2 regions of the Paenibacillus motobuensis genome follow, and region 1 is predicted to be linked to the other one. Evidence: riboswitches for the same ligand, from Rfam matches in the RefSeq annotation. Region 1 holds a riboswitch; the other holds the start of a gene.

Region 1 (3,971 bases):
TGCTAGGATCTTCTATTCTAGCTATCTATTTAACAGGACCAGCTGAGGTCATGTCTTCAACCTGGGAGAGCTGCATAGCAATTCTCCTCTTCTTAGTAACTCCAAAGGGCGCCATAAGCGTTATCGCCAAGTATGTTCCTGGTACGCAGGATCACATCAAGTCGCAGCATGAATATGCCAAGCGGGTTAGGGAGATTACAGCCGGACGGGTGGCTCAGTTCTCCCAAGTGTTCAAGCAACTGTCGCGCAGCTTCGGTCAAATGGCCAGTAGCGGTGAAATGTCCAAGCAGAGTGAAGAGGTTGGCCATTTCATGGATGCGATTACTGAAGGGGCTTGTGGGAATTGCCTACGCCGCAAGGTTTGCTGGGACGGTAATTTCTATCAGACCTATAAATTAATGACGGAGATGATGACGGCTGTTGAAGATAATCCGGAGCTATCGAAGCGTGATCTGCCTCCCAAATGGAATAAGCTGTGTGTCAAGACGGATCAAGTACTCGATCTGATGAAGCAAGAATATAGCCTATATCAGAATGATATGCATTGGAAGCGGCAAATATACGATAGCAGACAGCTTGTAGCTGAACAGCTCTCAGGAGTCTCTCAAGTTATGGAGGATTTGGCGCGAGAGATTCAGCGCGAAGGCCAGGCGATGTATAAGCAGGAGGAGCAGATCCGGGACGCGCTCGACAAAATGGGGTTGTCTATTCATAGCATAGACATCATTAATCTGGACCATGGCAATGTGGAGATTGAAATTGTCCATGCGTATACTCGCGGGTTCGATGAGTGTCGGAAGATTATAGCGCCGCTATTATCCGACATTGTGGACGAGCATATTACGGTAGTCCGGGAGAATATGCCTACAGGCAGAGACGGACTAGCGACCGTAACTTTCGGTTCGGCCAAGACCTTCGAAGTGACGACAGGAGTCGCCGGAGCTGCTAAGGGCGGAGACTTGTTATCCGGGGACAGCTTTAGTGCAATGGAGCTTGGAAATGGAACCTATGCTGTTGCCATCAGCGACGGGATGGGCAATGGTGAGCGGGCCCGGCTGGAGAGCAGCACAGCGCTTGGCATTCTTGAACAGCTGCTTCAATCTGGTATGGATGAGAAATTAGCGGTGAAATCGGTCAATTCGATTCTCATGCTTCGTTCGCCGGATGAAGTATATGCTACGGTTGATATGGCTCTGATCGATGAGTTCTCCGCGCAGACGACGTTCCTCAAGATTGGTTCATCGCCGAGCTTTATCAAACGAGGGAATGAGGTTATACCGATTACGGCTAGCAATCTGCCGATTGGGATCATTCAGGATATTGAGATTGATCTGGTTACGGTGCAGCTGCTTCCCGGCGACATTTTGATTATGATGACGGACGGAGTGTATGATGCTCCCGGTTATGCTGTGAATAAGGAACTGTGGATCAAACGGATGATCTCGGAGATTCATGCGGATGACCCGCAGGAAATCGCCGACTGTCTGTTGGAGACAGTGATCCGCTATCAGAAAAATACGATCCATGATGATATGACAGTTGTAGTAGCTAAAATTGACCATTTGTTGCCCGAGTGGGCGACCCTGCATATTCCAGGAATATCAAGGCTGGAGCGACCGCGGACTGTAAGCTGACACGTGATAAGCAGTCATTTATTAGCAGGATAGGACTTAAGTAGCGAATCAAAAGATGGTAAAATTCATATAACGTACACAATTATGGTATTATTTATCATGGGAATGTTTTGAAAATCATAGTAAGATTATCATGTCGTGTTGTCGAAATTTGTTAGATAGATCCATCCATCGAACTAATTTTATACATGTTTGGGCAAAGCTATCGAAAGGTAGTGACGCAAAGCTATAGGGACTAATTCTCCTTATGGGGGTATGTCAGCCAGTTGCTAAAAGAGGTAACCTATAGTGTTTGCTATGCGGTTATCTTTTTTTTTGCCTAAATTTTGGGTGGATCTGCTTATTGAAGGGAGAATGTAAAAAAAAGCAATTTATTGAAAGGAATTATACTTAATTCCAAGTCACTATCTGGAACGAAAAGGAGACTGAATATGAAGATTTTTGGTTTTTTTAACCGTTTGAGCATTGTCACGAAAAATATGTTGTTAACGAGTGTCTCTATTCTGATGACCGGTGTTATCTTGATTGCTGCCAGCTACTATATTCAAGGTGCCGTATTAACTAATCAGTTGGAGGACAACTCACAGAAGGTCATGGAGGCCTGGAAGGACAGGATCACTCCGGAAGAAGCCAAAGCGGCGGTGACAGACACGGATCGCAATTCGGAGCTTCAGAAGAAGCTGACGAAGGTATTTGATGACTTGTCAGCGACTCACCCCGATGTTGCACAAGGTTATATTTTTGGAGCGAAGGTAGAGAACGATAGTACCCAGATGATCGCTTTTCCGACGGCAATCCTTGATATGTTCGAGGGTGAGGGCTTGTTCCTGGGCGATATGCTTGGACAGCCTGCTTACCATGTGAAGGGCGTCGAGGAAATGCTGAAGACAAAGAAAATTACGTTCACAAAGCCTTATAAGGACGATTACGGTGTTTGGTTGACGGTACTCTATCCGGTTCAGGACAAGAATGGTGAAATATTCTCATACATAGGCATGGATTTCGATGCCAGTCTAATTATGACCGGTCAAACCGATTTGCTGAAATATACGGTTCTCGCGCTTATTGCCATTCTGATCGTTATTTTATCGTCTCAATATTTCACGACCCGGAGGACTTTTGCACCCGTGAAGGATCTTATGTCCGCATTGGATAAGCTTAGCAAAGGCGATTTCAGCGTACAGTTGAAGACGGATGAGAGCGAACTGGGTCAGGTGAATGAGAAGTTTAATGCAACGGTTCGCAATATGAATGAACTGGTAGCGACGATCAAGACGGTCTCTATTCAATCGGCCGATCAGTCGAAGATTCTGTTCGAGACACTGGAGACGAATCATGAGAGCTCTATGGCGATCAGCGATAATATTGAAGAAATCTCAGAGAAGGCCTCGCAGCAGAGCAAGTCGATCTCCGAGAGTGTTACTTCACTGGAAGAGATCAATTCAGGCGTAGGAACGATTGCTAGCAGCACTTCAGCGTTGTCTGATGCATCGATGCAGATGAAGGACAAGTCTGAGATTGGACGGGATAATATCAGTGGGGTTATTAAGCAGATGGATTCCATCCAGCAATCCGTGCAGCAATCGGTCGTATCGATTGAACAACTGCAAAGACGTTCCGGGCAAATTGAGGAGATCGTACAGGTGATTACACAAATCGCCGAACAGACTCATCTATTGTCGTTAAATGCCAGCATTGAGGCGGCCAGAGCAGGCGAGGAAGGACGAGGCTTTGCAGTTGTAGCTAACCAGGTGAAGAAGCTGGCTGAGGAGTCTGCCAAGTCAGCAGAGCAGATCGCTGATCTGGTTCACTATATCCAGAAAGAGACAAGCACAGCCGTCGCCGCAATTGGCGAAGGAGAACGGAATGTTGCTACCGGTATCCAGGTCGTTCGAGAGACAGGAGAGCTCTTCGCTACGATACTAGATGGTACAGATTCCGTGACCAGTCAAATTCAGGAGGTATCTGCGGCTACCGAGGAGATGGTAGCTGAGACAGAGCAGATTACGGCGACCATTAAGCAGATTGCCGAATATGCAGAGAGAAATGCGGTTATCTCCGAACGAATCAAGGAGAGTGCCATGGAGCAGAGGGCTTCTTCCGACAATATTATGAGTTCTGCCGAGCACTTGAATCAAATCTCTGGAAAGTTAGAGAAACTAGTAGAGGGATTGAAGCTGTAATTATTCAAGGGGAGACTTATCGAACACCCCTAAATAGAGAGAGAGAATAGGAGCTGAACATTTGTGAGTACCCTACTGATGAATAAGAAAGCCCGGGAATATTGGCTAAGAGAGCTTCAGCCGCCATTATCCGGATTTCATATCCATACTGACT
Region 2 (3,971 bases), on a different contig from region 1:
AAGTGATTCTCGGTGTCGAGCTTAGGCGGTACTGGCGGTAATGGAGGCACTGGTGGTGCTGGTGGTGTTGGTGATGGCGAAGGTGATGTGTAAGAGGTGTAAGAGCCTCCTGAGCTAGGATTGCCTGGGCTAGTCGAATTCGCTGTGTAGTAGAAAATATACTCTTGCGATTCGCCATCTCCGATCTTATACGTATCGCTGGACTTCGTTGGAGTATAGCCAGATATGCTTATCGCCGTTAAGGTTAGTGTATCTCCTATCTTGCCCTTTACCGTGGTAGGATTGGCAAGCTGACGATGGCTACCCTGTTCAAGATACTTCACGGTTACCAAGCGTTCAGCTACTTGTTTGTTGTAGTAGAAGGTATACTCTTGCTCTGATTCAGCGGTAAAGGTATAAGCAGCACTCTCCAGCTCTGGTACGTATACTGCATCCGTTACGGTCGGGACCTTAGGCAACAAAGTGATCTTTTTGCCATCGCTTCCGAACACCGTATCCGCTTCAGCCACTGACACTCCAGTCGCCCGATCAAGATAATGAATTGTAAGCTTCAAATTTTCTTCAGGATCACTCTTCTTGTAATAGACAGAGTAGTCCTGAACTTCTGCATTTGTGATTGTATAGCTATGGTTAAGCTGAACCGGAACATATACCGAATCAGTTACTGTAATGTTCTCGGCCGTCCAAGTTAATGTATCTCCAACCTTGCCTGATTTGACCTCTGGGTCCTGCAATACAGCGTCCGTGCCTTCTTCAAGAAAGTGGATCGTTACTGCACGTTCCTGGGTAGGTTGTTCATCTTGAGTATAGTAGAAGATGTACTCGTTACCCTCTGCTTTCACTGTATACATATCTTCCGTTATCTCTGGAGTATAACCCGGAACGGTGACAGCCATTAATTTCACAGCTTCCCCTGTCTTTCCTGGTACGGAAGTGGACGGCGCTAACTCATTGCCGCTTCCCTTCTCAAGATACTTCACAGTTACGCTTTGCTCATCCGCCGTGTAATAGAAAATATGCTCATTATTATCCTTATTCTCTACAGAATAATTAAAGGTTGTAGGCTCCTCTGCTGTATAGCCCGGAATTTGCTTCGCTTCGAGCTTAATCTTCTCGCCGACAATAGCCTTCTCAATCACATCCGGATCAGCAATCTCCTTGTTCGAATCGCGATTCACATATTTTACTGTCACCTGCTTCTCGATCACCTTCGCGTAGCCGAACAGTACGATATTTTCTGCTGCCGCTTTTAAAGTAACGCTTGTCGGATCATCCCCAACCCTGAGGCTGTATCCGTCTACTGGGTTGGCCGGTACGGAAACCGGTTCACCTCCGACCGGGAATGTGTCCTTGCCATCGACGGAATAGTACCCGGAGTAAAGCTCTTTAGCTAGATCTGGACTATCCACTACATTGCCAGCTTCATCTACTGGCTTCCCTTCCAGATTCACCGCGTAGCCCTTAACAAGGATCTTCACCTGACCTATCTTCACTTCAGGTACAGTAAATTCCTTCACAACATGCGTCTGACCATACACATTTGTGTAATCAATCGTCGTCTCTCCGTTCGTCGGATACAACGTATCCGATACCGGGTTCGAAGTTGGATCGATCACGACAACATAAGTTAATGTCGCCGGTTTGTCCTCAGAGACCGTACCGACATTCCACTGGAATGTCTCCGTCGCCGGGTTCCATACTACCTCGCCTTGGGACGCTTCGTAGTCCTTGCCCTCCAGCGCACCCGGCTGCAGATTGAACTTCTCGCCCATCGGATCTGTCACAACCGCATCTTTGGCAGCAAATTTAATATCGCTGGATATCTCGGCAAATACCTTCTTCAGCTCATCGCTGTTCGCTGAATAGTAGCCTCGATTCTGACTGTTGTTGAGTACATACACAGCATTGCTGTTGTTGCCTACTTCCAGGCCAATGCTATAAATACCAATACCCTTATCGTGCAGCAATTTGGCATGGGAAATGGTCGGAAGTCCATTATCCGTGACCTTGTAGGTACCAATATTATAGCTGGATAGGGAAAAACTGTTTCCAGTTCCTTTTAAAGATGTGAAGTCAAAATCAGTAATTGTGAAGTTGTATTTGTTATTAGGCCAGTCGTTATAACTCTTAGCAGCCGTCCCCTTATAACTATAGGTTGGCTCCCCATCGCTCAGCAGCACGATATACTTCTTATCAGCCTGACTATTTTTCAATAGATCATCAGCAGCTTTAATTCCGGCTTGAATATTTGTTCCGCCAGTTGCACTGATTTTATCAATGGCTTTCTTGAAGTCATCCTTCTTAGATGCATCTGCAAAGCCATACACTGGTGGATCAGAAGCCGCATTATTAAACGATACCGCCGCCAAACGTACACCCGAATCACTCGTTAGCAGTGAATCCGCGAAGCTCTTGGCCGCTTCTTTGGCATTTGCCAGACGCTTCCCATCGTTCATACTGCCCGATTTGTCGATGACAAGCACAATGTCTGTGCTAGTCTTCAACTGCTTGCCCTCCACAGTCAGCGTTACCTGCCATTCTCCGAAGTTACCTGTAGGGGTTGCCGTCTTGTTCAGCCGGATCGACCCTTGGGCCGGCCACTCCGGATCACTGTTACTACCACCGGCCCCCAACGCCATAGAGGGCATCCCTAATATAAGGGAGATCATACACAACCAAGTAACAATTAATCGAAATCCGCTTTTCATAGCTCCTCCTCATTTTGTTATCTTCACTCCCAGGCTACTTTTCTTGCATTAATCCCCCCCTCTTTTCAGGCACTAATACTTATCTTACGAAGGCAATTCACTGGGAATGACTTCGCAACCAGGAAGAAAACAAAAAAATCCGGCTGCATCTACAATAAGCATTGTGAATGCAGCCGGACTGTCATTAGCCGGATCAGTATTCTGATCAGAACCATTAGACTCCAGAGCTTTGCGACCTAACCTTTCGATTAGTGTGCCTAGATATGAAATATAAAAAGAGGCCCTTGTTCTCTAGATGAAGAACAACGACCTCTGTGTGACATTAATATATTTCACATTTAGAACTGGAGTCAATCGCTAAAAAAGGTAAAATAATACTAGTTTTGTCGAACACACACCACTAGTTTTGTCTAATCACGGCTCCAAATCTTGGCGATCAGACGAAGCAACTCAAGATACAGCCAGACAAGCGTTACCATTAGACCGAAGGCTCCATACCATTCCATATACTTCGGAGCCCCATTCTGTGCGCCGTTCTCGATAAAGTCAAAGTCCAGCACCAGATTCAGTGCAGCAATGATTACGATGACGACGGAAATTCCGATACCGATTGGCGTACTGTCATGCAAATAAGGAATTTGAATACCGAACCACCGTAATACAATGCTTAGCAGATAGAGCAGTGCTACGCCGCCGGTTGCCGCGAATACACCGAGTTTGAAATTCTCTGTCGCTTTAATAATTCTTGTCTTGTATGCAAGCAGCAGAGCGAGAAAGACACCCATTGTCAGCAAGGCTGCCTGTAAAGTGATTCCATAGTATAAAGTCTCGTATGTAGCTGAAATGGCTCCAAGGAAAAAGCCTTCACAAAGTGCGTAAATCGGTACTAAATAGGGAGAAATCGCTGGTTTAAAAGCAAGGATTATCGCAATAATAAGCCCGGCAACAGCTCCGCCGATGGCAAAAGGAACTACATTCTTCCCGTCGAAGAACATCATCCATGTACTGAAGGCACTTGCCAGCAAAATAATGAGCGTAATAAACGCCTTATTCACTGTGCCTCCAATTGTCATCCGGTCCAAATCACTAAACTGACCGGCTCTTTCAAAAGTCTTGTCATTTAGAGTGGGGTTACCGCTACGACCTATCAAGAATCAATCACCTCATCTATGAATTTGCTTATATATTACCATAATACTCAAACTAGTCCCACAAAATCCCTGCAATTTTGAAAAATATAGTCATACATAAGCAAACCATCTA

The links. Region 1 has a riboswitch for cyclic di-GMP ahead of ABD014_RS22265 (methyl-accepting chemotaxis protein). Riboswitches for the same ligand answer to the same signal wherever they lie in the genome.
Region 2: it holds a riboswitch for cyclic di-GMP, as region 1 does, so the genes downstream of both, ABD014_RS17060 (S-layer homology domain-containing protein) here and ABD014_RS22265 (methyl-accepting chemotaxis protein) in region 1, are expected to answer to the same signal.

The regions. Positions count from the first base shown of each region.
Region 1 is NZ_BAAACX010000025.1:25,570-29,540, reverse strand. Features, by position in the region: gene spoIIE (stage II sporulation protein E) at 1-1,634, shown strand, start outside; cyclic di-GMP riboswitch class I at 1,820-1,908, shown strand; gene ABD014_RS22265 (methyl-accepting chemotaxis protein) at 2,066-3,817, shown strand; gene ABD014_RS22260 (non-ribosomal peptide synthetase family protein) at 3,881-3,971, shown strand, end outside.
Region 2 is NZ_BAAACX010000015.1:239,287-243,257, reverse strand. Features, by position in the region: gene ABD014_RS17060 (S-layer homology domain-containing protein) at 1-2,639, opposite strand, end outside; cyclic di-GMP riboswitch class I at 2,874-2,976, opposite strand; gene ABD014_RS17055 (Bax inhibitor-1/YccA family protein) at 3,119-3,859, opposite strand.